3 regions of the Bacillus sp. N5-665 genome follow, and region 2 is predicted to be linked to each of the others. Evidence: riboswitches for the same ligand, from Rfam matches in the RefSeq annotation. Region 2 holds a riboswitch; each other region holds the start of a gene.
What was found. A riboswitch is a leader RNA that binds a small molecule or an ion and turns the genes downstream of it on or off. The one in region 2 is predicted to bind thiamine pyrophosphate.
Positions count from the first base shown of each region.

Region 1: linked by a shared signal. The riboswitch ahead of thiC (phosphomethylpyrimidine synthase ThiC) and the one ahead of tenA (thiaminase II) in region 2 are both predicted to bind thiamine pyrophosphate.
Region 3: linked by a shared signal. The riboswitch ahead of thiM (hydroxyethylthiazole kinase) and the one ahead of tenA (thiaminase II) in region 2 are both predicted to bind thiamine pyrophosphate.

Region 1 is NZ_CP093325.1:279,239-281,519, forward strand. It holds gene lldP (L-lactate permease) at 1-1,042, shown strand, start outside; TPP riboswitch at 1,114-1,229, shown strand; gene thiC (phosphomethylpyrimidine synthase ThiC) at 1,342-2,281, shown strand, end outside.
Region 2 is NZ_CP093325.1:2,945,277-2,947,557, forward strand. It holds gene MNO09_RS17820 (heterocycloanthracin/sonorensin family bacteriocin) at 1-68, opposite strand, end outside; gene tenA (thiaminase II) at 362-1,051, opposite strand; TPP riboswitch at 1,174-1,279, opposite strand; gene ddlB (D-alanine--D-alanine ligase) at 1,352-2,266, opposite strand; gene pdxR (MocR-like pyridoxine biosynthesis transcription factor PdxR) at 2,271-2,281, opposite strand, start outside.
Region 3 is NZ_CP093325.1:5,112,360-5,114,640, reverse strand. It holds gene topB (DNA topoisomerase III) at 1-778, opposite strand, end outside; TPP riboswitch at 1,056-1,165, shown strand; gene thiM (hydroxyethylthiazole kinase) at 1,238-2,044, shown strand; gene thiE (thiamine phosphate synthase) at 2,061-2,281, shown strand, end outside.

The sequences.
Region 1 (2,281 bases), 2.7 Mb from region 2:
TGTTCCGTTCTTTATCGTATTTTTAATGGATGGATTTAAAGGGGTAAGACAAACATGGCCGGCTCTATTTGTAGCAGGTAGCTCATTTGCAATTACGCAGTTCATTACAGCGACGTTCTTAGGACCAGAACTTCCGGATATTACGTCAGCACTTGTAAGTTTAGTGAGTTTATCGCTATTCTTAAAAGTTTGGCAGCCGAAAGAAATCTATCAGTCTAAAGAAGCAAATAGTGAAGTAGCAGCAACGGCGATATCTATGCCGAAACTAACGGTAGGAAAAGTAGTAAAAGCATGGTCTCCATTCATTATTTTAACTGTGATGGTAGTCATTTGGAGCCAAAGTTTCTTTAAAGCGTTATTTGCTCCAGGCGGTGCTTTGGAAAGCCTTGTGTTTAAGTTTGATGTTCCAGGCTTACACAATTTAGTAATGAAAGCAGAACCAATTGTAAATAAACCGACGCCTTATGAAGCAATCTTGAAATTAGATATTTTATCAGCGACGGGAACAGCAATTTTAATTGCTTGTATCATTTCTATCTTTATTTTGAAAATGAGTGCAAAAGATGCAGTAGTAACATTTAAAGAAACGTTACATGAACTTAAGATGCCAATTCTATCTATCGGATTCGTATTAGGATTCGCGTTTATCGCAAACTATTCTGGTCTATCTTCTACATTAGCATTAGCACTTGCAGGAACTGGCGGACTATTCCCGTTCTTCTCACCATTCCTAGGCTGGATCGGTGTATTTTTAACAGGATCCGATACGTCAGCGAATGCACTGTTCTCGAATTTACAAGCGATTACAGCGCAGCAAGTCGGTGTATCTGAAGTACTTCTCGTTGCAGCAAATACAACGGGCGGTGTAACAGGAAAGATGATTTCTCCGCAATCGATTGCGATTGCTTGTGCGGCAGTTGGACTTGCTGGAAAAGAATCAGATTTATTCCGATTTACAGTGAAGCATAGTTTATTCTTCGTAATTATTGTTGGTATTATGACGTATGTACAGGCATATTATTTAACGTGGATGATTCCATAAATAACAAAAGAAATAAACTTTGCATTTTTCAGATTATCGTGTATGATGAGAAAGTATTGAAAATTAAATCAGTGATAAACTAGGGGTGCCTAACGTATGCGTAGGCTGAGAGAGAAGCGTGTGAACTTCTTAACCCTTTGGACCTGATCTGGCTCGTACCAGCGTAGGGAAGTTAACGGCTTTACATAATGATGTCTTTATGAGCCAGGTCCTTATTTTTTTATGGACCTGGCTCTTTTTATTTTGGCATACGCTGGCCATATCTCGTCCTTGTCACGTACAGGGGGGCAACAAAGGTTATGAAACAGTCTGTTTCAGCTGAGCAAATTGAATTGAAATCGAGTTTACCAGGAAGTAAGAAAGTGTATGTGGATGGACCACGCACGGGTATGAAAGTGCCGATGCGCGAGATTGAACAAAGCGAAACGAACGGTATTCCGAATCCGCCAATTCGTGTATATGATACGAGCGGTCCTTATACAGATCCTGCGTATAAAGTGGAACTGGAAAAGGGGTTGCAGGCGCCGCGCCACTCTTGGATCCTGGAGCGCGGAGATGTAGAAGCATACGAAGGGCGCGAAGTAAAACCAGAGGATGACGGTGTGAAAGTGGCTTCGAAACATACGCCTGTTTTCCCGCAAATGGATCGCCAGCCGCTTAGAGCAAGGCATGGTGCAAATGTTACGCAAATGCATTATGCACGTAATGGTATCATTACGTCTGAGATGGAATATGTTGCGATTCGTGAAGGAGTAGAGCCTGAGTTTGTTCGTAAGGAAATCGCGGAAGGTCGTGCCATTTTACCAGCGAATATTAACCATCCGGAAGCAGAACCGATGATTATCGGCCGTAACTTTCACGTAAAGGTCAATGCAAATATCGGAAACTCTGCTGTATCTTCTTCTATTGCAGAAGAAGTAGAGAAGATGACGTGGGCAACGCGCTGGGGCGCAGATACGATTATGGATTTATCTACAGGTAAAAATATTCATACGACGCGTGAGTGGATTATTCGTAACGCGCCTGTACCAGTTGGGACTGTACCGATCTATCAAGCGCTGGAAAAAGTAAACGGAATTGCAGAAGATTTAACGTGGGAAGTGTATCGTGATACGTTAATTGAGCAAGCTGAGCAAGGTGTTGATTACTTTACGATTCACGCGGGCGTATTACTTCGTTACATTCCGATTACTGCAAAGCGTACGACAGGTATCGTTTCACGTGGTGGTTCAATTATGG
Region 2 (2,281 bases):
ATATTTCCAGATTGGTAATCATTAAGGCTTAACGCTTGTAGTTCTTGTTGAAACTTATTCATTTTCATGACCTCCGTTTATAAACTTCAACCTTTTCAATGCTTTCCTATATTTCTGTTCGTTAAATCTAAGTAGAAATAGCGCTATAAACTAAGTTCAATACGTACCCCTACAAAATATGACCTATCACTAGATAATGCACCTTGTTCATATACCTATTTTTAGGTTATTTTTCCATAGGCTCATTTTTATAAATTGAAAAAAGACGCACTTAGATTGATGCGTCTTTTTGCGATACTTCTTTTATGAAATCATATACATAGGTATTATCCATACCTATGTATAGCAATACCCCTACTCATTATCCAATGACATCTTCTACTTCTGTATTCACTGGCCACTTTTCTAAAGTATAAGCCATTTTCCAAAATGAATATTCATATTGACTGCTAATAATGAAATGCTGTTTCATTCGCTTACGGTCAGACTCTGTTACGTTTTCAGCGATAGTATCTAATCTTGTAATTTGCTCTTCAACTAGCGTACGGAACCAATCAGATCCATAAGCAGAAATCCATTCGTTATAAATTGGCTCTTCTGGCTGATACTCTTTTAAACGCTCACCAATTTCATAATACAACCAATAGCAAGGTAAAATTGCTGCAATGATATCGCCTAAATGTCCTTCATACGCAGCACGATACATATGTGAAGTATAAGCGTATGCAGTTGGAGCAGGGATAAAATTATCTTTTTCTTCTTGTGTTATCCCAAGTTTCTCCGCAAAATTCTCATGTAAAGATAATTCCGCCTCGTATGTATTTTGAGCATGGTGTGCCATACGAGCTGTTGTTTCTAATTCCAGTGCTTTTGCAGCTCCTAAAGTTTGTACTCTAGCAAAGTGACTCAAATAATATGAATCTTGAAGCACATAATAGCGAAAACTAGCTAAATCTAAAGTTCCTTCACCAAGTTGTTTTACAAAAGGGTGATGAAAACTAGCTTCCCAAATTGAATCTACTTCTTGACGTAATGATTGTGAAAATTTCATTTAAATCCCTCCAATAAAGTATAAAATTTAAGTATTTACCCACAGTTATTAAATCTGTAAAATAAAAAAACTTTCTTTACAAACGTAAAGAAAGTGAAAGTGACAGTATTTATTCATAAAATAGTAATGTCTTCCCACTTCCCTACGCTAGTATTAACCAGATCAGGTACTAAGAGTCTCAAATTCTCGTTTGATCTCAGCCTATAATAGGCCCCCCTAGTGGATAAATATTTAATTTTCGTATTGTATTCATCATAACATACTTCATGTTACTGTCAAAAACATTCATGATACTGCTACTTAAAACCCTTCTTCTTTTCTTACTTTTAATGAAGTTTCAATAATCATATCTAATAGTTTACTATAATGAATACCAGCTGCATCTGCACTTTTCGGTAGTAAACTTGCTTGTGTCATCCCTGGTAATGTATTAACCTCCATTACATATGGAATTCCGTCCTTTACCATCATATCCACCCTTGCATAAACGCTGCATTTCAATGCTTTATAACAAGCCAGTGACGCTTTGTTTACACGTTCCTTCAATTCAGCTGGAAGCTCGATAACTTCTTCAATTGTACTAACATCATCATATTTTGCATTGTAATCAAAGAACTCAGCTGCATGTCGGATTGAAATAATAGGTAACTGTTTTCCATCAAAAATTGAACATGTAATCTCATCACCTTTTATATACTTCTCTATTACTACTTCAGAATCCCATTCAAACACAGTTTCCAGCATTGAAATTAATTCATCTTTATCATATACAATCTTTACCCCAACACTTGATCCACCAGAGTTTGGTTTTACCACTAACGGAAATCCTAACTTATCTAATTCATCAAGATTTAGATCCGCCATTTTTGTAAGTTCAATCCAATCGGGTGTTTCTATACCTTCATAGCGTAAAATCTTTTTCGAAATATTTTTGTCCATACACATACCGCTAGATAACATATTGCTCCCGCTATAAGGAATACCTAAACTTTCAAGCGTGCCTTGAACCGTCCCATCTTCTCCGTATTTTCCGTGTAATGCGAGCAGCGCAAAATCAATGTCTTTCGCTTTTTCGATTAAATCTATTTTTTCATTTAACGTAATTGGTACGATTTCATATTTATTTTTATCTAAATTTGCAATCATTTCATTTCCAGTCATAATTGATACTTGTTTTTCAGAGGATACTCCACCCATAATAACGCCAATTCTCATTTCCTCAACTCCAAA
Region 3 (2,281 bases), 2.2 Mb from region 2:
CCACAACAGTAGCATTATGTTTATCTAAACCTTTTACAATACCATCAATTTTTTCTTTATTAAAACTGCGGCTATTACCATTTGCATCTTGCCAAGTTAGTTTTAACTGATTCGTTGTTTGTGCTTCGATGCCGTAGTAAGTTTGAGCTTTGAAGTTCTTTATTTCATCTTCACGATTAGCGATCATAGCGACAGTAGGTGTTTGCACGCGGCCGCAATTCAGCTGGGCATTAAAGCGAGTAGTTAATGCTCGAGTCGCATTAAGGCCGATATACCAGTCAGCCTCTGAACGTGCAACTGCTGAAGCGTATAAATTGTCATATGCTTTACCTGGTTTTAAATTTGCAAAACCATCTTTAATTGCTTTATCAGTAACAGATGAAATCCATAAACGCTTAATAGGCTTCTGTATTTTAACTTTATCGATAATCCAACGTGCGACTAATTCGCCTTCACGTCCAGCATCTGTCGCTACAATAATTTCATTTACATCTTTTCTAAGTAGCTGACTTTTTACAGCATTAAATTGTTTCCCAGTTTGTTTAATAACTGTTAATTTCAAACGCTCAGGTAGCATCGGTAAATCTTCTAAATTCCACTTTTTATATTTCACATCATAGCTTTCTGGATCTGCTAATGTAACAAGGTGACCTAAAGCCCAAGTTACAATATATTTACTACCTTCAAGGTAGCCGTTTCCCTTTTTATCGCACTTCAGTACGCGAGCGATATCACGTGCAACAGAAGGCTTTTCAGCGATTATAACGCTTTTTGACATATTAAAAACATCCTTTCAAATTTCCATACGTTAACTATAGCATACATCTTCTTGAGATTCAGTTTCGCTCCATGTTTGATCGGTTTTTTGTGGAGTGAACAAAATCTGTTTGAAATCAAATGATAGCGACAGAACATAATATGCAATATGATGAGACTATGAAAAATAGATCCTTATTTATTATGCTTATTGTTTTATCAGTTTCTTCTATAATTAAATAGAAAAGTAAAGAACTTGTTATTTTAGTAGAATAAGAGTAGACTTTGAAGTAGATGAATACTAAACACATGGGAGTTTGTGGATGCAAACTGAGAGTATGACTAATCCGTCATTGACCATTTGAACCTGTTGGATAATGCCAGCGTAGGGAGAGTGTAAAAGCACATGTTCAGGCACTTTGCGTACGCGCAAAGTGCCCTTTTGTGTATCTCCCATCACAATAGTTAGGGGATGAGAAGGATGAATATGAAAGAAATTAGTAAAGTAGTGGATTTGGTGAGAGAATCTAATCCGCTCGTTCATAATATTACAAATGTTGTTGTAACAAACTTTACAGCTAACGGTTTGTTAGCGTTAGGGGCATCGCCTGTAATGGCGTATGCAAAAGAAGAAGTAGCAGAAATGGCTAGCATTGCTGGAGCGTTAGTATTAAATATGGGGACACTTCGTCCTGAAGAAGTAGAAGCGATGTTACTTGCGGGTAAATCAGCAAATGTGAACAATGTACCAGTACTGTTTGATCCAGTTGGTGCAGGAGCAACATCGTATCGAACAGAAGTTGCGAGACATATTCCGGCTGAAATTGATTTAGCGATTATTCGCGGAAATGCAGCTGAAATAGCAAACGTTATTAATGAGAGCTGGGAAATTAAAGGGGTAGACGCCGGTGCTGGAAATGGCAATGTCGTAAGTATTGCAAGGCAGGCAGCGGATGAATTAAATACAGTAGCGGTGATTACTGGAAAAGAAGATGTTGTTACAGATGGAGAGCGAGCGATTCTTATTCGAAATGGTCACTCTATTTTAACGAAGGTTACGGGAACTGGTTGTTTACTAACTTCTGTAATAGGAGCATTTGTAGCAGTAGAAAAGGATTATGTAAAGGCAGCAGTAGCGGCATTAACGTTTTATGGTGTAGCTGCGGAACTGGCAGCTGTTAAGACAGTGGAAAAGGGACCTGGTAGTTTCCAAATTGAATTTTTAAATCAGTTAGCAAATACAACTTCAGATGATATTGAGAAGTATGGGAAGATTGAGCTTATATAGTAAGGAGGGGAACTAGATGTCGCGTATTACAAAGGCTGAAATGTCTAGATTATTATCAGTATATTTTATTATGGGAAGTAACAATTGTGCGAAGGAGCCACTACAAGTATTGAGAGATGCACTTGAAGGCGGTATAACAATTTTTCAATTTCGTGAAAAGGGGGGAGGCGCTTTAACGGGAGAGAAACGTATTTGTTTCGCGAAAGAACTACAAGCAGTCTGTAAGGAGTACGGTGT